DNA from 2 places in the Streptomyces sp. RG80 genome. Region 2 is predicted to be linked to the other one. Evidence: riboswitches for the same ligand, from Rfam matches in the RefSeq annotation. Region 2 holds a riboswitch; the other holds the start of a gene.

Region 1 (10,534 bases), on a different contig from region 2:
AGGCGATCCCGGACCTGCCCTCGGGCCTCTTCGCCGAGGCGGCCGACGGGGTCGCGGTCATCGACACCGGCAACTACTACCCCCGGCAGCGTGACGGCCGGATCGCCGCGATCGAGGACGAGGGCCTCACGGAGAGCCGCTGGACCGAACAGCACCTCGGCCACCCCGTGATCAAGGCCTTCAACGGCACCTACGCCCAGGACATCCTGGACCGCCACCGCCCGGCCGGCGCCCCCGACCGCCTCGCCCTCCCGGTCGCGGGCGACGACGCGGCGGCCAAGGCGAAGGTCCGCGCCCTCATCGAGGAGCTCGGCTTCGACACGGTCGACTCGGGCGGCCTCGACGACTCCTGGCGCCAGCAGCCGGACACCCCGGTGTACGGACTCCAGCAGGGTGTCGAGGCGGTCACGAAGGCGCTGGCCGAGGCGAGCCCGGAGCGCACGCCGGACTTCCGCGGCTGAGATCAGACGATCTCCAGCGGCACGTGCGGCCCGTCGGGAAGCTCGACCTTGAGGGCATCCCCGGGCCGCACGACGCCGCCTTCGAGAACGACGCTCATGATCCCGGACCTGAACCGCACCGCGCCGCTCTCGTCCCGCCCGACGACCTGCTTCATGAGCCCCTTCTGGAAGGTGTCGATCTGCTTGCAGGGATTCCGCAGCCCGGTCACCTCGACAACGGCCTGCGCCCCGAGGTGCAGCCGGGTCCCCACGGGCAGCCCCAGCAGATCGATCCCCCGAGTGGTGACGTTCTCCCCGAGCTCCCCGGCACCCACCTCGAACCCGGCCTCCCGCACCTCGTCGAAGAGCTCCTCGTGAATCAGGTGCACCTGCCGCAGATTCGGCTGCGAAGGATCCTTCTCCATCCGGAACCGATGCTTCACGGTCTCCCCGGCATGCACGTCCCCCTCGACCCCGATCCCGGCGATCAGCGTGATGCTGTCCCGGTTCGGCTTGGTGAACGAATACGTCCCATTGCTGCTGACGGCAGCGACTGTCCCACCCATGCCGACCAGCATAAATCGGGGGTCAGGCCTGCTCGGCCCAGTTCCGCAAGGCGGCCGTGCTCGCGAAGTCCGCGACGTTCTTGTCCACCGGATCGTCGGTGTACTGGTGGAAGAGCCACTTCGCCTTGATGCGGGGCTTGCCCGCGGTGACGTAGTCGGCGATCCAGAGACCGTCGCCGTCGTAGGCAGTCTTGTCGATGTTCAGCCAAAAGTTGCGGTTGCAGTAGAGGACGACCCTGTTGTTCGGCCGCAGCTCCTTCACCTTGCGTATGAACCGGTCCTTCTCCGCGTTGCTCGCGTGCGTGCCCTCGCCGGTCGTCTCCCAGTCCACCGCGAGAATCTCGCCCGCCCGCTCCGGCGCCTTGCTCACGAAGTACTCGGCCTGGGCGGTGAGGTTGCCGGGCCACAGGAAGTGGTAGTAGCCGACGACCAGGCCGGCGTCGCGGGCCCGCTTGGTCTGGGCGGCCAGCTTGGGGTTGGTGTAGGTGCGGCCCTCCGTCGCCTTGATGAAGACGAAGGAGAGGCCGTCCGTGTCGTAGGAGGAGGACTGGTACGAGCTGACGTCGATGCCGCGCAGCATGGGGGACTCCTCGAAGTGCCGTTGGGGGGAACAGGAGTTGGAGTACCCCGTACCTTAGGCACCAGGCGGGTTCAGCACTCGATGATGTTCACCGCGAGCCCGCCCCGGGCGGTCTCCTTGTACTTCACCGACATGTCCGCGCCGGTGTCCTTCATGGTCTTGATGACCTTGTCGAGGGACACCTTGTGCGAGCCGTCCCCGCGCATCGCCATGCGTGCCGCGGTGACCGCCTTGACCGCGGCCATGCCGTTGCGCTCGATGCAGGGGATCTGGACGAGGCCGCCGACCGGGTCGCAGGTGAGGCCCAGATTGTGCTCCATGCCGATCTCGGCGGCGTTCTCGACCTGCTCAGGGGAGCCACCGAGCACCTCCGCCAGCGCGCCCGCGGCCATCGAGCAGGCGGAGCCGACCTCGCCCTGGCAGCCGACCTCGGCGCCGGAGATGGAGGCGTTCTCCTTGAAGAGCATGCCGATCGCGCCCGCCGCGAGGAGGAAGCGCACGACCCCGTCCTCGTCGGCGCCCGGCACGAAGTTGATGTAGTAGTGCAGGACCGCCGGGATGATGCCCGCCGCGCCGTTCGTCGGGGCGGTGACGACCCGGCCGCCCGCGGCGTTCTCCTCGTTCACCGCCATCGCGTAGAGCGTGATCCACTCCATCGCGTGCGCCAACGGGTCGCCCTCGGCCCGCAGTTGGCGTGCCGTGACGGCGGCGCGGCGCTTGACCCGCAGCCCGCCCGGCAGGATGCCCTCGCGTGACATGCCCCGTGAGACGCACGCCTGCATGACCCGCCAGATCTCCAGCAGACCGGCGCGGATCTCGTCCTCGGTGCGCCAGGCGCGCTCGTTCTCCAGCATCAGCGAGGAGATCGACAGACCGGTCTCCTTCGTGAGGCGCAGGAGCTCGTCGCCGGTGCGGAAGGAGTACTTCAGGACCGTGTCGTCCAGCTTGATGCGGTCCTCACCCACCGCGTCCTCGTCCACGACGAAGCCGCCGCCGACCGAGTAGTACGTCTTGGACAGCAGCTCGGTGCCCGCCGCGTCGTACGCCCACAGCGTCATGCCGTTGGCGTGGTACGGGAGTGCCTTGCGCCGGTGCAGGATCAGGTCGTCGTCGAAGGAGAACGGGATCTCGTGCTCACCGAGCAGCTTCAGGAGCCCCGAGTCCTTGATCGCCGCGACCCGGTCGTCCGCCCCCTCCACGTCGACCGTGCGGGGGGACGCCCCCTCGAGTCCCAGCAGCACCGCCTTGGGGGTGCCGTGGCCATGACCGGTCGCGCCCAGGGAGCCGTAGAGCTCCGAGCGGACCGAGGCGACGGTGGGCAGCAGGCCCTCGTTGCGCAGTCGGCGGGCGAACATGCGGGCCGCACGCATCGGGCCGACCGTGTGCGAGCTCGACGGGCCGATGCCGATCGAGAACAGGTCGAAGACCGAGATGGCCACGGGAACTCCTTGCGAAAGGGTGGGGGCACACGTCATCGGGTGCCCCCACCAGGGAACTACTTGTTCAGGCCGGGGTACAGCGGGTGCTTGTCCGCCAGTGCCTTGACCCGGGCCTTGAGGTCCTCGACGTCGTACGAGGGCTTGAGTGCCGAGGCGATCACGTCGGCGACCTCGGTGAAGTCCTCGGCGGTGAAGCCGCGGGTGGCCAGGGCCGGGGTGCCGATCCGCAGACCCGAGGTCACCATCGGCGGGCGCGGGTCGTTGGGGACGGCGTTGCGGTTGACCGTGATCCCGACCTCGTGGAGGCGGTCCTCGGCCTGCTGCCCGTCCAGCTCGGAGTCACGCAGGTCCACCAGGATGAGGTGGACGTCGGTGCCGCCGGACAGCACGTTGACACCGGCCTCGCGGGCGTCCGGGGCCGTCAGACGCCCGGCGAGGATCCGCGCACCCTCCACCGTACGCGCCTGGCGCTCCTTGAACTCCGCGCTCGCGGCGACCTTGAACGACACCGCCTTCGCGGCGATCACATGCTCCAGCGGACCGCCCTGGAAGCCCGGGAAGACCGACGAGTTCAGCTTCTTCGCGAACGCCTGCTTCGCGAGGATGATGCCGCCGCGCGGCCCGCCCAGGGTCTTGTGGGTGGTGGAGGTGACCACGTCCGCGTGCTCGACCGGGTTGGGGTGCAGGCCGGCCGCGACCAGCCCGGCGAAGTGCGCCATGTCCACCCACAAGAACGCCTCGACCTCGTCGGCGATCCGGCGGAACTCGGCGAAGTCGAGTTGGCGGGGGTAGGCGGACCAGCCCGCGATGATGACCTTGGGGCGGTGTTCCTTGGCCAGGCGCTCGACCTCGGCCATGTCGACCAGGCCGGCCGCGTCGACGTGGTAGGCGACCACGTTGAACTGCTTGCCGGAGAAGTTCAGGCGCATGCCGTGGGTGAGGTGGCCGCCGTGCGCCAGGTCCAGGCCCAGGATGGTGTCGCCGGGGGAGGCCAGCGCGAACAGGGCGGCCTGGTTGGCGGAGGCGCCGGAGTGCGGCTGGACGTTGGCGTACTCGGCGCCGAAGAGGTCCTTGACGCGGTCGATGGCGATCTGCTCGGCGACGTCGACGTGCTCGCAGCCGCCGTAGTAGCGCCGGCCGGGGTAGCCCTCGGCGTACTTGTTGGTCAGGACCGAGCCCTGGGCCTCCATCACCGCCAGCGGCGCGAAGTTCTCGGAGGCGATCATCTCCAGGGTGGACTGCTGACGGTCCAGCTCGGCGTCGACCGCGGCCGCGATCTCCGGGTCGAGCTCATGCAGGGGCGTGTTCAGTGCGGACATCAGGTGCGGACTCCTCAGCCGGCGGAAAAGGCGGTGTACTCGTCGGCGGAGAGCAGGTCGGCCGGCTCCTCCGCGACGCGTACCTTGAACAGCCAGCCGCCCTCGAAGGGGGCGGAGTTCACCAGCGACGGGTCGTTGACGACGTCCTCGTTGACCTCGGTGATCTCACCGGAGACCGGCGAGTACAGGTCGGAGACCGACTTGGTCGACTCCAGCTCGCCGCAGGTCTCGCCCGCGGTCACCGTGTCACCGACCTCGGGAAGCTGCACGAAGACGACATCGCCGAGCGCGTTGGCCGCGTGCTCCGTGATGCCGACCGTCGAGACGCCGTCCTCGGCGCCCGACAGCCACTCGTGCTCCTTGCTGTAGCGCAGCTGCTGGGGGTTGCTCATGGCCTGAATTCTCCTGTACGCGGGTGATGGTGAATGCCGGGGACTGCTGGAAACGCGTGTGAGCAGCGCAAATGTGCGCAGGGTCACGCGCGGGCGCGCGACGCCTTGCGCTCAGTCTCTACTTCTGGCGCTTGTAGAAGGGCAGAGCCACGACCTCGTAGGGCTCATGGCTGCCCCGGATGTCCACACCGACGCCGGTGGTGCCGGGCGCGGCGTGCTCGGCGTCGACGTACGCCATGGCGATCGGCTTGCCCAGGGTGGGGGAGGGGGCGCCGGAGGTGACCTCGCCGATCACCTGGCCGTCGGCGACCACGGCGTACCCGGCGCGGGGGACCCGGCGGCCCTCGGCGATCAGGCCGACGAGAACGCGCGGAATGTCGTGGTTGAGGTTCTCCAGGGCCTCGCGCAGGGCCTGGCGGCCCACGAAGTCGCCCTCCTTCTCGAACTTCACCACGCGCCCGAGGCCCGCGTCGAAGGGGGTCAGGGAGGTCGACAGCTCATGCCCGTACAGCGGCATGCCCGCCTCCAGGCGCAGCGTGTCCCGGCAGGACAGGCCGCAGGGGATCAGGCCGACGCCCTCGCCCGCCTTGGTCAGGGCCTGCCACAGCTCGACCGCGTGCTCGGGCTTCACGAACAGTTCGAAGCCGTCCTCGCCGGTGTAGCCGGTGCGGGCGATCAGCGCGGGGACGCCCGCGACGGTGCCGGGCAGCCCGGCGTAGTACTTCAGGCCGTCGAGGTCGGCGTCGGTGAGGGACTTCAGGATCCCGGGGGACTCCGGGCCCTGGACGGCGAGCAGCGCGTACGCGTCCCGGTCGTCACGGACCTCGGCGTCGAAGCCGGCCGCGCGCTCCACGAGGGCGTCCAGGACGACCTGGGCGTTGGAGGCGTTGGCGACGACCATGTACTCGGTCTCCTGGAGCCGGTACACGATCAGGTCGTCGAGGATGCCGCCGTCCTCGCGACAGATCATGGTGTAGCGGGCACGGCCGACGCCGACGCTCGCGATGTTGCCCACGAGGGCGAAGTTCAGCAGCTGGGCGGCCTGCGGCCCGGTGACCGCGATCTCGCCCATGTGCGAGAGGTCGAAGAGCCCGGCCTTCGTGCGCACGGCGTTGTGCTCGTCGCGCTCGGAGCCGTAGCGCAGGGGCATGTCCCAGCCGGCGAAGTCGGTCATCGTCGCGCCGAGCGAGCGATGCAGGGCATCGAGCGCGGTCAGGCGGGGTTCATTGCTCATCGGACGGTTGTCTCCCAAGGCATGACGGGCGAGGTCGTTCCTCCCCATCTGTCATCGGAACCTGAGAGGTTCGCCATGACCGCAGGGGACATGACTTGCACCTTGGGTGGAGCTGCCGGAGGGCGGCTCGCTTTTCAGATGTGCCTCGCCCGCGCGGTAACGGGGCCTGAGAGATTCAAGGGAGGGACTTGCTCCTTCGGCGCCCGGGCACTCGTACGAGAACGTACGGCCCGGAACTCTCCCGCGCGGATTCAAACGGCCGGTATGCAGTTGGCGCGGACATCATTGCACGCATCCGTCCGGCACGGCAGGGGCGGCTCCCACCCGGCCCGCACGGACTCCCCGGCCACTCGCGGCACGCTGTAGCAGGCCTGTAGCGAGAAGAGGACGGAAACCGGAGGCGGCGCGGATTACCTTCTCTTTACACTCGACGGGGATGGGCACTCGTGACCCACCTCAGGGGAGGACGATCACGGTGAACAGGACCACTGCGTACGCCACCACCTCGGCCGTCGCGCTGCCCGCGCAGCCGGCCGTCCCGGCCCGCGAGACGTGCGCACCGCAGCCGGTCGTCCGCGACCTGCGCGAGCGCGCCGGCCACAGCCCGCACGCCCTGCTCTTCGCCCCGGCCGACCTGGTCGTGATCACCGGTCTGCCCGGCAGCGGCAAGTCCACCCTGATGAAGCGCGCGGTCAAGGGCATACGCGTCGACTCCCAGGACACCCGCGACCGCTGGGACGAGCGGGCGCCCCGCTTCCTGCCGTACGCGGTCTACCGCCCCCTCGTCCGGGCCGCCCACTACCTGGGCCTGTACCGCGCCCTGCGCTCGGGCAAGGGCGTCGTGGTGCACGACTGCGGTACCCAGTCCTGGGTGCGCGGCTGGCTGGCCCGCGAGGCCCGGCGCCGCGGCGGTGCCCTGCACCTGCTGCTGCTCGACGTCACACCGGGCACCGCGCTGGCCGGTCAGCGCGAGCGCGGCCGCGGGGTCTCCAGGTACGCGTTCCTGCGGCACCGTACGGCGGCCGCCCGGCTGATCGGCTCCGTGGCGAAGGGCGACCTGCCCCAGGGGGTCGGCTCCGCGGTGCTGCTCGACCGGGACGCGGCCGACACCCTGCGCCGTATCGGTTTCACGGGCTGACCCCGGCGGCCTGAGCACCCGCTAGCCTTTTCAGCCACAGGCAGCGGTTCTCGGCAGGCGGACGGACAGATGGCATTCCCGGCACAGGCACACCCCCATCCGCACGGCGGCGGCTGGCCCGGCAACGAGCTGGAGGAGGTGCTCTCGGCCTCCCTCGGCATGCCCGCGGCGGGCGGCCGGATCATCGAGGTCCTGGGCCGCAGCTTCGTCTGGATCCCCCTGCCCAACGGCGGCGGCCCGCACAGCGGCCCCCTGGACCTGCCCAGCATGCAGATCGAGGGCCAGGCCTACGTCCCGGTCTTCAGTTCCGAGGAGCAGTTCCGGCAGGTCGCCGGCGGGCACATGGCGTACACGATCGCGCCCGCGGTCGAGTTCGCCCGCGGTCTGCCCCCGCAGGTCGGCATCGCCGTGAACCCGGACGGCGTGGTCGGCGTCCCGCTCCCGCCGCCCGCGGTGGCCGAGCTCTGCCGCATCGGCCGCACCCCGCTGGACGGGCCCAACACCGGTGGCCGCGTCAAGCTCTACGAGCCCGACTGGCAGGACGACCCGGTCGACTTCCTCGCCACCGCCTCCGCCGAGTTCGCCGCGACGGGCGTGGTCCTGACGGCCCGCCGCTGCCTCGCCGCGATCGAGACGGCCGACCCGGTCATGTTCGTAGGGGTGGAGCTCTCCCAATGGGAAGGCGACTTGCGTACCCTCCCGATGGACGCCCTGGGCCGCGCCCTGGGCCGGACTCCGGCGCCCTGGCCGGTGAACCTGGTCCTGTTGGACGTGGCGGACGACCCGGTGGGCCACTGGATGAAAGAGAAGGTACGTCCGTTTTATCAGCAGGACTTCTAGACGCCCTCAGGGGCAGCCGCCTAGGGGCGCGGGGAACTGCGCGACCAGCCCCCACCTACCCGCACCCGGCGGACCACCGCAAGCCCCGAGCCGTCACCGCTTAAGCTGTCGGCAGACACCCGCATCTTTCCCGAAGGGCGATACAAGGTGAGCGCGAGCGGCACCGCGACCGGCACGGTCGAGCACATGCTGCGCCAGGTGACGCCGGGGCGCTACGACGCCTACGAGGCACTCCTCCGCGCCCTCGCCACCCCCTCCTCCGGCCAGGTGTGGATGCTCCTGTGGCACGGCCAGTCCGGCTCGCCGGACGCCCAGTACGGAAACATGGAGGTCGACGGCTACGGCTACGCCCCCTGTGTGACCTCGGCCCAGGAGCTGTCGGCCAGCGGCTGGAACCGCTCCTACGAGGTCGTCGACGGAGTCGACGTGGCCCGCACCCTCTACCCCGACCACTTCGGCCTCTGGCTCAACCCGCACGCCCCTGGTGGCGGCGTCGGCATCCCCTGGCTGGACCTGCGCCGCATCGCCACCGGCCTGGAGCGCCAGCCGGCCGGCCCGCTCCGGCTGTCGGAGCCGGGCATCGAGATCCCGCAGTTCTACGCCCTGATCGCGCACAACGCCCACCGCACCCCGGCCGTCCGCTCGCTGCGCCGGGCCTGGGTGCAGCCCGCGCTCGGGGCGCCGTACCTCGCCATCGGCCTGGATGTGTACGACACCAGCCCGCCCGCCGTGGACTCGGTGCGCGCGATGATGCAGCAGTCGATCGGCGCGGTCCCGGACGGGCTGCCGGTGTCGACCGTCGCCATGTCCGACGAGTACGACCCGGTCGCGATGTGGATGCGGGCCGGTGCCCGCCCCTTCTACGACCGCGAGGCTCACGCGGCCGCCCCCGCCCAGGCTCCCGCGGCCGGGTACGGCTACCCTCCGGCGCCCGGCGGCTACTGATCCGATCCCGGCACAGGCTCTTCTGTTACGGGAGTGTATCTGCGCGCGTAGATGAGGGCAGAAGGCCCCTATGAGGCCCTCAATGTCCAACTGGTCCCCGTCCGGCCGTCGTTACCCGCCGTCCGGATAACGGAACCCCCCTGCCCGCATCACGTTTACGCATCCTTTCCCCGCCAAGTCTGGCAACAGATCGCCAAAGCGTTGAAGACTCCCGCAGCAGGGGTGGGTTCGCCCCTGTGTACGACGGACTGATCACGCCGCTACAGCGGCAAGTGAGGGCCGGCTACCGCCGGTTGAGAGGGGCCCCTGCCAGATGACGGCACCATTGCACGAGCCGACCGCGGAAGCGGCCCCGAGCGCGGCCGAAGAAGCGGCGCTTGTCAGCGCCGACGCCAAGGCCGTACAGGGACGTTCCCTGGGGCGGATCGCCTGGGAGCGCCTGAAGCGGGACAAGCTTGCCCTCACGGGCGGAATCGTCGTGCTGCTCCTGATCGCGGTCGCGCTGCTCGCGCCGGTGATCACCAACCTGTACGGGCAGGACCCGAACACGTACAACGACAAGGACCTGATCGACCCGCTGTTCGGCACCCCCAAGGGGTCCTTCGGCGGCATCAGCGGCGACCACTGGCTGGGCGTCGAGCCGGTCAACGGCCGCGACATCTTCGCCCGTGTCCTGTACGGCGCCCGGATCTCCCTGCTCGTCGGCTTCCTGTCCGCGATCGTCGCCGTCGTCCTCGGCACGATCCTGGGCATCCTGGCCGGCTTCTTCGGCGGCTGGGTCGACTCGGCCATCAGCCGGGTCATGGACGGCCTGCTGGCCTTCCCGCAGCTGCTCTTCATCATCGCGCTGGTCTCCGTCATGCCGAACGAGATGCTGGGACTGACCGGCACGGGCGTGCGCCTGTTCGTGATGATCCTGGTCATCGGCTTCTTCGGCTGGCCCTACATCGGACGCGTGGTGCGCGGCCAGACGCTCTCGCTGAGGGAGCGCGAATACGTCGAGGCGGCCCGCTCGCTCGGCGCCGGACGGCTCTACATCCTGTTCAAGGAACTGCTGCCCAACCTGGTCGCGCCGATCATCGTCTACACGACGATGATGATCCCCACCAACATCCTCACCGAGGCGGCGCTCAGCTTCCTGGGCGTGGGCGTCAAGCCCCCCACGGCCTCCTGGGGGCAGATGCTCTCGAACGCGATCGACTACTACAAGTCGGACCCCACGTACATGGTGGTCCCCGGTGTAGCGATCTTCATCACCGTTCTTGCCTTCAACCTCTTCGGCGACGGCGTGCGAGACGCGCTGGACCCGAAGGGTTCCCGCTGAACTGCCGTACCCAAAGCGTCCCGTGGCACTGACACGGGGTCTCTCATCAAATTCGGAGGATCCGAGATCGTGACTACCCAACGCACCTCAGGGCGGCGGAAGCAGGCATTTGCCGCTGTCGCCGCGGTGGCCGCGCTGCTGACCACGGCGGCGTGCGGCGGCGGCGGTGACAGCGACGGCGACAAGGGCTCGACCACGGGCGCGGCCGGCTTCAACGCCGCGAACAACAAGGTCGCGCAGGCCTCGCTGGCCAAGAAGGGCGGCGAGCTGAAGTTCGCCGGTGCCCAGGACGCCGACTCGTGGGACACCACGCGTGG
Region 2 (10,534 bases):
CGCGCGGGGCAGTGCGGGCGGGATCATGATCCGGACCACTCCGGGGGTGCCGGACTCCGTCGACATCATGTTCTTCGACGGGCGGGGTGCCGACCTGTCGCAGGGCAGTCAGCGGAAGCTGGACCGGGTGTTCGCGCGGCAGGAGTACCGGCGCGCGTTCCCTGGTGAGATCGGGGATCTGCACTTCCCGGCCAGTGTCTTCGACTCGTACACCGGATCGCTGCTGCGGAACGTGGACACGACGGGGATCGCCGAGTCCGGGCTGAAGGTCGTCGTCGATGCGTCGAACGGTAGTGCCGGGCTTGTGCTGCCCAGTCTGCTCGGGAAGCTCGGGGTGGACTCGCTGACCGTCAATCCCGGTCTGGACGAGTCGCGGCCGACGGAGACGGCGGATGTGCGGCGCTCCGGGTTGGTGCGGCTCGGGGAGATCGTGGCGTCTTCGCGGGCCGCGTTCGGTGTGCGGTTCGACCCTGTCGGTGAGCGGCTGTCGTTGGTCGACGAGAAGGGGCGGATCGTCGAGGACGACCGGGCGCTGCTCGTCATGCTCGATCTGGTGGCCGCGGAGCGGCGCAGTGGGCGGGTGGCGCTGCCGGTGACCACTACGAGGATCGCCGAGCAGGTGGCGGCGTACCACGGGACGCAGGTGGAGTGGACGACCACGTCGCCCGACGACCTGACACGCGTCGGGCGGGATGATTCGACCATCTTCGGCGGTGACGGCAAGGGTGCCTTCATCGTGCCGGAGTTCAGCAGTGTGTTCGACGGTACTGCGGCCTTTGTGCGGCTCATCGGGCTGGTGGCGCGGACGCAGCTCACGCTCAGCCAGATCGATGCGCGAATTCCGCGGGCGCACGTGATCAGGCGAGACCTGGCGACTCCCTGGGCGGTCAAGGGCCTTGTGATGCGGCGGGTTGTGGAAGCGGCCGGAGATCGCTTTGTCGACACGACGGACGGTGTTCGGGTCGTGGAGACCGACGGGCGCTGGGTGATGGTGCTGCCGGACCCGGCCGAGGCCGTCACCCATCTGTGGGCGGAAGGGCCGGACGACGCCTCCGCGCAGGCCCTCCTCGACGAGTGGGCTGCGGTCGTGGACAGCGCCGGCCGCTGAGGAACGCTGCACGCGTGCGTGCCGGACAGGTGTCCCCAACGGGGCCTGTCCGGCGCGTCGGTGGGGCCATTCGGAGGTAGTGGTCGCGACGTGCGACGATGTGCGGCATGCCGCAGCAGCCCCCCGTTCGGAGCACCCCCACGCGCCCCTCGCGCCCGGACGCATCCATGTCGCTGCTCACCAACGTCATGGACCACAGCCTCGACGACGGGTACGCGGAAGCGGCCGAGCGTAAGAAGGCCGCGGGCGACGGCGGAATGCCGAAGACCCTCCGGGCGAAGCTGGGGCTCGCCGCGGGACTGGTGCTCGCCGCGCTGGTCGTGACCGTGGGAGCGGCCCAGGCGCGGGTCGCGGCCCCTGTGGTGGCCAAGGAGCGCGAGGAGCTCATCGACCGCATCGATCGGCAGACGGACTCGGCGGACCAGCTCGAGGACAGCGTCGACGAGTTGCGTGACGAGGTGAGCGCGCGGCAGCGCGAGGCGCTCAGGGACAGCGGCGGCAGTGGCCAGGCGGACCTGGTGGGCATTCTGTCGGGTGCCACGGCGGTGCACGGCCCGGGCGTGAAGCTGGTGGTGAACGACGCCAAGGAAGCCACCACCGGCGGCGACGGCGACCCGCGCGAGACCTCCGGGTTCTCCGACACCGGACGGGTACGGGACCGGGACATGCAGCGCGTGGTCAACGGGCTGTGGGAGTCGGGCGCCGAGGCCATCTCGATCAACGGGCAGCGGCTGACGGCGCTGTCGGCGATCAGGGCCGCGGGTGACGCGATACTGGTCGACAACAGGCCGCTGGTGCCGCCGTACACGGTGCTCGCGGTGGGGGACGGGCAGCGGTTGAGCACCAAGTTCCAGAACAGCGCGGACGGGTTGTATCTGCACGCCCTCCAGGAGAACTACGGCATCCGGACGAGCATCTCCGCGGAGGACGACCTCCGGCTGCCCGCAGCACCGAGTGTGATCGTTCGTACAGCACAGCCGAGAACTGAGAAGGGCACATCGTGATCGCCGTACTGGGCCTCGTCGTGGGAGTCGTGGCCGGACTGTTGGTCCGGCCCGAGGTTCCGGCGGTCGTCGAGCCTTATCTGCCGATCGCCGTCGTGGCGGCACTGGACGCCGTGTTCGGCGGTCTGCGGGCCATGCTCGACGGCATCTTCGACGACAAGGTCTTCGTGGTGTCGTTCCTGTCCAACGTGGTGGTCGCCGCGCTGATCGTGTTCCTGGGCGACAAGCTGGGCGTGGGCGCCCAGTTGTCGACGGGTGTCGTGGTCGTCCTCGGTATCCGCATCTTCTCCAACGCCGCGGCGATCCGCCGGCACGTGTTCCGGGCGTGAGACCTATGAGCAACCAGGACGAGACACCGGAGAACAGGCTGCGCAAGGAGCTGCCCGAAGAGCGTCCCTCGACTGCCCCCGAGGCCGTCGAGCCGGCGGCGGAGCGGAAGCCCGGGCTGACCGGTCGTGAGCGGCTGGTGCAGGGGCTGTGGCCGCCGCGGGTGACCCGGGCCCAACTCATCGTCGCCGTGCTGCTGTTCGGCCTCGGGTTCGGGCTGGCCGTGCAGGTCGCCTCGAACAGCGACGGGGACAGCGCCCTGCGCGGTGCGCGTCAGGAAGATCTTGTTCGCATTCTCGATGAACTGGATGACCGTACTCAGCGTCTTGAAGACGAGAAGGCGGGCCTCGAGAAGCAGCGTGACGAGCTGGAGAACAGTTCGGACCAGGCTGAGGAGGCCCGCAAGCAGACGCTGGAGAAGGAGAGGCAGCTCGGCATCCTGGCGGGCACGGTGGCCGCGCAGGGACCGGGCATCACGATGACGATCGACGACACCAAGGGGACGGTCGAGGCGGACATGCTGCTCGACGCGATCCAGGAGCTGCGCGCCGCCGGTGCGGAGGCGATCCAGGTGAACGGGGTGCGTGTCGTCGCGGGCACCTATCTGACCGACTCGGGCAAGAGCGTGAGTGTCGACGGGAACAAGATCAACGCCCCCTATCGTTTCCAGGTCATCGGCAAGCCGCAGGATCTCGAACCGGCGCTGAACATTCCTGGAGGCGTGGTGCAGACTCTCGAGAAGGAGCAGGCCACCGTGACCGTCGAGCGGTCGACCAAGATCGTCGTGGACGCCTTGCGAGCGGCGAAGCAGCCTGACTACGCTCGGTCGTCCTCCCAGTGAACCGCGGGTGCATGGGGGACGTCCGGCCAGGGCATGAGGTTGCGGGGGGTCGACGCACCGATTGGGTGGTGCGTGGTGGAAACTGTCAGGTGGACCCGGACGTTGTGAGGATGTCCGGGTCGGCCGGTGTATGCAATCAGGGTTCGTCCTGCCCCACGGGCGGGTCTGTTTCGGTCAAGGGGAATCGCCCGTGAAGTTGTTTGCGAAGTTGTTCGGCAAGAGCGCGCGAGAGGGCAGCGACAACGCCAACGCGACCGCTCGTCATCGCGCACAGCCAGACGCGGAAGGTCAGCGTCCGCTGTTCCGGGACCAGGTGGGCGGCGACGTTCCCGGAGGTCAGGGCGGTCAGTCTGTTGACCCTGGGCAGCCCGGCGGCATAGGTTTCGGGCAACCGTCAACCTCAAGTACGGGTGGAGAGTTTTCCATGTCGGCCCTGGTGTGTACGAGGTGCGGTAACCGCAACGCGGAGAACAGCCGCTTCTGCTCCAACTGCGGCGCGCCGCTGCGGGGTACGGCCGAGCGGCCGTCCGAGACGACCTCCACGATCTCGATCTCCGGTCTCGAGGCCTACGACGCCGAGGCGACCGGGCAGACGCAGATGCCCATGCTCTCCCCGGAGGCGCAGGCCGCCGTCGACGCGCTGCCGCTGGGCTCCGCGCTCCTGGTCGTACGCCGGGGGCCGAACTCGGGCAGCCGGTTCCTGCTGGACGGCGACCTGACCACCGCCGGACGTCATCCGCAGAGCGACATCTTCCTGGACGACGTGACGGTGTCGCGTCGGCACGTGGAGTTCCGTCGCCAGCAGGACGGCTCGTTCACGGTGGGCGATGTCGGCAGCCTCAACGGCACATACGTGAACCGTGAGCGCATCGACTCCGTGCCGCTGCACAACGGCGACGAGGTGCAGATCGGCAAGTACCGGCTGGTCTTCTACGCGAGCCAGCGGGGCTACTGACCCGCCCCCGGGCTCCGTCCGGGGGGAGACCCCCAGGGAAGGTCCATGCTTCAAACACCGAGCGGCGGTGCCAGGGACGGTGCCGCCGCAGCGGACAGTGGGCTGATGAGCATCGGCACGGTGCTGAACGCGCTGCGTGACGAGTTCCCCGAAGTGACCATCTCCAAGATTCGCTTCCTGGAGTCGGAAGGGCTCATCGAGCCACAGCGGACCCCTTCGGGGTATCGCAAGTTCAGTGCGGAGGACGTCGAGCGCCTCGGCCACGTCCTGCGGATGCAGCGGGACCACTATCTGCCGCTCAAGGTGATCCGCGAGCACCTGGACGCCATGGAGCGGGGCGAGGCCGTAGTGCTGCCCGTGGTGGGGCGGCAGCGGGACGGCGAGGCGGTGCCCGACTCCTTCAACGCGCCCACCGCGGCCCGGATCGGGCGCTCCGAGCTGCTTGCCGCCGCCGAGGTCGGTGAGCTTGAGCTCGAGGAGTGGGAGTCGTACGGGCTCATCGCTCCGCTGCCGGACGGCGCCTACGACGCGGAGGCGGCCACCGTGGCGGCGCTCGTCGCCGAGCTCGGGCGGTTCGGGATCGAGCCCCGGCATCTGCGCGTGATGAAGGCCGCGGCCGATCGTGAGGCAGGGCTCGTGGATCAGGTGGTGGCTCCGCTGAAACGACACCGCAATCCGCAGACCAGGGCGCACGCGGAAGCACGTACGAAGGAACTGGCGGGGCTCACGGTGAAGCTGCACGCTGCACTGGTGCAGACCGCCCTCGGTGTGCGTCTGCCCTGAGGGCCTCCCACGCCGGATCCGCCCCCCGTTTCCTGCCCGACTACCCAAACGTCCCGGGCACGGCCTAGGGTTGCTGTGTGAACGAGCTCGATGTCGTAGGTGTCCGGGTCGAAATGCCCTCCAACCAACCGATCGTGCTCCTGCGTGAAGTGGGAGGCGACCGCTACCTCCCCATCTGGATCGGGCCGGGGGAGGCGACGGCGATCGCCTTCGCCCAGCAGGGCATGGCCCCCGCGCGACCGCTGACCCACGACCTGTTCAAGGACGTGCTGGAGGCCGTCGGCCAGGAGCTCACCGAAGTACGCATCACGGACCTGCGTGAGGGCGTCTTCTACGCGGAGCTGGTCTTCGCCAGCGGTGTCGAGGTGAGCGCCCGCCCCTCCGACGCCATAGCGCTGGCGCTGCGCACGGGGACGCCGATCTACGGCAGCGACGGTGTGCTCGACGACGCGGGTATCGCGATCCCGGACGAGCAGGAGGACGAGGTGGAGAAGTTCCGCGAGTTCCTCGACCAGATCTCGCCCGAGGACTTCGGCACCAGCAGTCAGTGAGGCGCGGCCGGCTCCGAGGGCCCGTGGCCCGTGACGGGCTGGCTGTGTCCGGTGGCCCCTCAAATGCTGGCATTTGCCACCGGCGAGTGAGAGCGTCCTGCGGCCCGTCACGAGCGCATTCGGCTAGCCTTTCCCCGCGGTGGGGTACGGGAAACCACTCCTAGGGTGATTATCACTCGGCGTGCCGAGTGTGGCGATCGTTGACGCACCCCGGGTGACTGCCTACCGTCGAGAAGGCAGGTCAAGGACGGAGGTCGGCGTGAGAAGCAGCGGCGACGGTACGGCTGGGGGAGCTCCGGGGCGCAGTCTCGGGGCCGGTGGCCCGTACCCGCTTCACGGCAGCGCGGCCGATCACGCTCCGCAGCGACCGGCGGCCGTGCCGAGCAGCGGAGGGGCGACGTCCATGGCGTCCGAGGAGATCGGCTACCGCGGTCCGACGGCCTGTGCGGCCGCCGGGATCACCTACCGGCAACTGGACTACTGGGCCCGCACCGGGCTCGTCGAGCCGAGCGTGCGGCCCGCGTACGGGTCGGGGACGCAGCGCCTGTACAGCTTCCGGGACGTCGTCGTCCTGAAGATCGTCAAGCGGTTCCTCGACACCGGTGTGTCCCTGCAGAACATCCGCACCACCGTGCAGCACCTGCGGGAGCGCGGGTTCCGTGATCTGGAGCGCATGACGCTCATGAGCGACGGCGCCACGGTCTACGAGTGCACCTCGCCGGACGAGGTCCACGCGCTGCTCCAGGGCGGCCAGGGGATCTTCGGTATCGCCGTGGGTGTTGTGTGGCGGGACGTGGAGAGCGCGCTGTCGCAGTTGCACGGAGAGCGGATCGACACCGGGGAGACCCTGGTCGGACCCAACCCGGCGGACGAGCTGGCGCGGCGGCGCAACCGGGCGGTCTGAGGGCCGCTCCCACCCTGTGGCGGGGGCATTGTCAGTGGCGTAGGGCAGCATCGGAGATGTGAGAACCGCGCCCACCATCCTGCATCTCGACATGGATGCCTTCTTCGCCTCGGCGGAGCAGGCGTCCAAGCCGAGTCTGCGCGGGAAGGCCGTCGTGGTGGGCGGGCTCGGGCCGCGTGGGGTGGTGGCCACGGCGTCCTACGAAGCCCGGGTCTTCGGTGTGCACTCCGCGATGCCGATGGCTCAGGCGCGGCGCCTCGCGCCGAACGCCGCGTATCTGGTGCCGCGCTTCGGGTTCTACAAGTCGATCAGCGAGCAGGTGATGGGGCTGCTGCGGGCGTTGTCGCCGCTCGTGGAGCCGCTCAGCCTCGACGAGGCGTTCGTGGATCTGGAGGCCGGGGGGACGGCCTGGGACGAGGAGTCGGCGCGGCTTGCCGGGGCGAAGCTACGGGGCGACATACGGGCCGTCACAGGGCTCACGGGGTCGGTGGGGCTCGCCGCGTGCAAGATGCTCGCGAAGATCGCCTCCGAGCAGGCCAAGCCCGACGGGCTGGTGCTCATCGAACCGGGAACCGAGCGGGCCATGCTCGGGCCCATGTCCGTGCGGATCCTGCCGGGGGTGGGGCCGGCGACGGGGGACCATCTGCGGCGAGCCGGGATCCACACGGTCGAGGAGATCGTGGAGGCCGGGGAGGACGAGCTCGTACGGCTGCTGGGGAAGGCCCATGGGCACGGTCTGTACGCGATGGCGATGGCCTACGACGAGCGGCCTGTGGTGGCCGAGCGGGAGACCAAGTCGGTGTCGGTCGAGGACACGTACGACGTGGACATCCATGACCGGGTGCGGGTGGGGACGGAGGTGCAGCGGCTGGCGGACCGGTGTGTGCGGAGGCTGCGGGGGGCCGGGCTGTCGGGGCGGACCATCGTGCTGAAGGTGCGGCGGTACGACTTCTCCACGCTGACCCGGTCCGAGACCTTGCGGGGGCCGACCGATGATCCGGCTGTCGTGCGGGAGGCCGCGGCTCGGTTGCTGGATTCCGTGGACACGACGGGGGGTGTGCGGTTGCTGGGGGTCGGGGTGAGCGGGCTTGCCGACTACACGCAGGAGGATCTGTTCGCGCAGGCCGCGGGGGAGCGGGTGGAGCTTGCGGAGGAGGAGCTGCGGGAGGATGCGGCTGAGGGGGCGTCGTCGGTGCCTGGCGAGCGGCGGTGGCCGTCGGGGCACGATGTGCGGCATGCCGAGTTCGGGCACGGGTGGGTGCAGGGGAGTGGGCTGGGGCGGGTGACCGTGCGGTTCGAGACGCCGGATTCGTTGCCGGGGCGGGTTCGGACGTTTCGGGTTGATGATCCTTTGTTGTCGGTGGCTGAGCCGTTGCCCCTGGTGCCGGTGGTCTGTGGGGCAGCCGGCCTTCGGCCGGATTCGGGTTCCCACCCGCACCACCCGTGACGGTCTCGTTGTCGGGTGCGGGTGGCCCCTGTGGGGGTCAGCCGCCGTCGGCGGCTGCGCGTTCGTGCGCTCAGGTGTCCTCCGTGCCCGCCAGCTTGCCGAAGTCGTGGTCCGGGAACGGGGGTGGAGGAGCTACGTCCAGGCCGTAGTGGTGGTAGAGCTGGAGTTCCTGGTCGGGGGAGAGGTGGCGGCCCACGCCGAAGTCGGGGGCGTCCTTGATCAGGGCTCGTTCGAAGGGGACGCGCAGGGTGCCCTCGATCAGTTCGCTGGGCTCCAGGGGGACGAAGGCGTCCCTGCTGAACAGCCCGGTGCGTATGGCGGCCCACTCCGGCACTCCGGTCGCGTCGTCGAGGTAGATCTCGTCGATCGTGCCGATCTTGGTGCCGTTGCGGTCGAAGGCCTTGCGGCCGATCAGGTTCCGCGGATCGATGTCGGTCTGCACGGGCCCTCCACTAGGTCGTGACTCGCAACTCATCCGTAAGCACTACGAAAGAGCACATCGGGGGCGGCGGCCACTCGAGGGGATCTCCAGAGATCCGCGTTGACCTCGCTGCTAGGCTGACAAGCGGCTGCCGACCCTGTGCGGGAGAGTCCTCCGGACACCGTTCGGAGGCGCCGAAGGAGCAAATCCTCCCCGGAATCTCTCAGGCACACGTACCGCACGGACGAGGCCACTCTGGAAAGCAGGGCGGGTGTACGGCTTCCGCTCTCACCGACGGTGAAAACCGGGGGCCCTCGGGCGTCCGGTGAAGCTCTCAGGTTTGAGATGACAGAGGGGGAGGCCGTCGGGGTACCCGCACCGTGGTGCCCCTCGAAGGTCGCGTAAGACCAGGAGGCCTCCGTAATGACCGCCCATCGCACTCCGCTCACCGAGCTCGAACAGGGGATCCCCTTCGAGCAGCGCCACATCGGGCCCGACCAGGAGGCGCGGGCCAAGATGCTCGCGCAGGTCGGCTACGGCTCGCTGGACGAGCTCACCGCTGCCGCGGTGCCGGATGTGATCAAGAACGCCGACGCTCTCGATCTGCCCGGTGCCCGTACCGAGGCCGAGGTGCTGACCGAGCTTCGTTCGCTCGCCGATCAGAACCAGGTTCTCGGCTCCATGATCGGACTCGGGTACTACGGGACCTTCACGCCGCCCGTGATCCTACGGAACGTGATGGAGAACCCGGCCTGGTACACGGCCTACACGCCGTACCAGCCCGAGATCTCGCAGGGGCGGCTCGAAGCCCTGCTCAACTTCCAGACCATGGTCGCCGAACTGACCGGACTGCCCACCTCCGGTGCCTCCCTGCTCGACGAGGGCACGGCGGCGGCCGAGGCGATGTCCCTGTCCCGGCGCATGGGCAAGAACAAGAAGGGGCTGTTCCTGGTCGACGCGGACGCGCTGCCGCAGACCATCGCCGTGATCGAGACCCGTGCCGAGCCGACCGGTGTGGAGGTCGTGGTCGCAGACCTCGGCGACGGCATCCCGGCCGAGCTCGCCGGGCGGGAGATCAACGGTGTGCTCGTCCAGTACCCCGGCGCCTCCGGTGCCGTACGGGACATCAAGCCCCTGATCGAGCAGGCGCACGAGCGCGGTGCGCTGGTCACCGTGGCCGCGGATCTGCTGGCGCTGACGCTGCTGAAGTCGCCCGGGGAGCTCGGGGCCGACATCGCGGTCGGGACCACGCAGCGCTTCGGTGTGCCGATGGGCTTCGGTGGGCCGCACGCCGGCTATATGGCGGTGCGTGAGAAGTTCGCGCGGAGCCTGCCCGGGCGGCTCGTGGGCGTCTCCGTGGACGCGGACGGGCACAAGGCGTACCGGCTGGCCCTGCAGACCCGTGAGCAGCACATCCGCCGTGAGAAGGCGACCAGCAACATCTGTACGGCGCAGGTGCTGCTTGCCGTGATGGCCGGGATGTACGCCGTCTACCACGGGCCCGACGGCCTGAAGGACATCGCGCGGCGGACCCACCGCTACGCGAGCATCCTGGCCGCGGGGCTCGTCGCCGGTGGCGTCGAGGTCGTGCACGACGCCTACTTCGACACCGTGACCGCCCGGGTGCCGGGCAGGGCCGCCGAGGTCGTCGCCGCCGCGCGCGCGAACGGCGTCAACCTGCACCTCGTGGACGCCGACCTGGTCTCCGCCTCCTGCGACGAGACCACCACGCGGGACCAGCTGAACGCCGTATGGACGGCCTTCGGGGTGGAGGGTGACGTCGAGGCGCTCGACGTCACCGCCGAGGACACCCTGCCGGCCGGGCTGCTGCGCGCCGATGCCTTCCTGACGCACCCCGTCTTCCACCAGCACCGGTCCGAGACGGCGATGCTGCGCTACCTGCGCAGGCTGGCCGACCGGGACTACGCGCTCGACCGCGGCATGATCCCGCTGGGCTCCTGCACCATGAAGCTCAACGCGACCACCGAGATGGAGCCGGTCACCTGGCCGGAGTTCGGGCAGCTGCACCCCTTCGCGCCCGCCGAGCAGGCGCAGGGCTACCTCACGCTCATCCGCGAGCTGGAGGAACGTCTCGCCGAGGTCACCGGGTACGACAAGGTCAGCCTCCAGCCCAACGCCGGGTCGCAGGGTGAGCTGGCCGGGCTGCTCGCCGTACGCGGATACCACCGAGCC

Evidence for each region. A riboswitch is a leader RNA that binds a small molecule or an ion and turns the genes downstream of it on or off. The one in region 2 is predicted to bind glycine.
Region 1: linked by a shared signal. The riboswitch ahead of gcvT (glycine cleavage system aminomethyltransferase GcvT) and the one ahead of gcvP (aminomethyl-transferring glycine dehydrogenase) in region 2 are both predicted to bind glycine.

What each region holds. Positions count from the first base shown of each region.
Region 1 is NZ_JBEAAJ010000001.1:980,232-990,765, forward strand. Features, by position in the region: gene ABKA17_RS04515 (NADPH-dependent F420 reductase) at 1-461, shown strand, start outside; gene ABKA17_RS04520 (MOSC domain-containing protein) at 464-1,006, opposite strand; gene ABKA17_RS04525 (glycoside hydrolase family 25 protein) at 1,029-1,586, opposite strand; gene ABKA17_RS04530 (L-serine ammonia-lyase) at 1,658-3,025, opposite strand; gene glyA (serine hydroxymethyltransferase) at 3,082-4,344, opposite strand; gene gcvH (glycine cleavage system protein GcvH) at 4,359-4,736, opposite strand; gene gcvT (glycine cleavage system aminomethyltransferase GcvT) at 4,855-5,970, opposite strand; glycine riboswitch at 6,009-6,114, opposite strand; glycine riboswitch at 6,115-6,224, opposite strand; gene ABKA17_RS04550 (AAA family ATPase) at 6,440-7,108, shown strand; gene ABKA17_RS04555 (enhanced serine sensitivity protein SseB) at 7,178-7,948, shown strand; gene ABKA17_RS04560 (enhanced serine sensitivity protein SseB C-terminal domain-containing protein) at 8,096-8,893, shown strand; gene ABKA17_RS04565 (ABC transporter permease) at 9,207-10,217, shown strand; gene ABKA17_RS04570 (ABC transporter substrate-binding protein) at 10,287-10,534, shown strand, end outside.
Region 2 is NZ_JBEAAJ010000013.1:310,188-320,721, reverse strand. Features, by position in the region: gene ABKA17_RS39475 (sugar phosphate nucleotidyltransferase) at 1-1,108, shown strand, start outside; gene ABKA17_RS39470 (DUF881 domain-containing protein) at 1,207-2,112, shown strand; gene ABKA17_RS39465 (small basic family protein) at 2,109-2,441, shown strand; gene ABKA17_RS39460 (DUF881 domain-containing protein) at 2,447-3,280, shown strand; gene ABKA17_RS39455 (zinc-ribbon and FHA domain-containing protein) at 3,342-4,235, shown strand; gene ftsR (transcriptional regulator FtsR) at 4,281-5,018, shown strand; gene ABKA17_RS39445 (bifunctional nuclease family protein) at 5,096-5,569, shown strand; gene ABKA17_RS39440 (MerR family transcriptional regulator) at 5,829-6,473, shown strand; partial or broken gene ABKA17_RS39435 (DNA polymerase IV) at 6,532-8,069, shown strand; gene ABKA17_RS39430 (PRC-barrel domain-containing protein) at 7,991-8,362, opposite strand; glycine riboswitch at 8,494-8,590, shown strand; gene gcvP (aminomethyl-transferring glycine dehydrogenase) at 8,765-10,534, shown strand, end outside.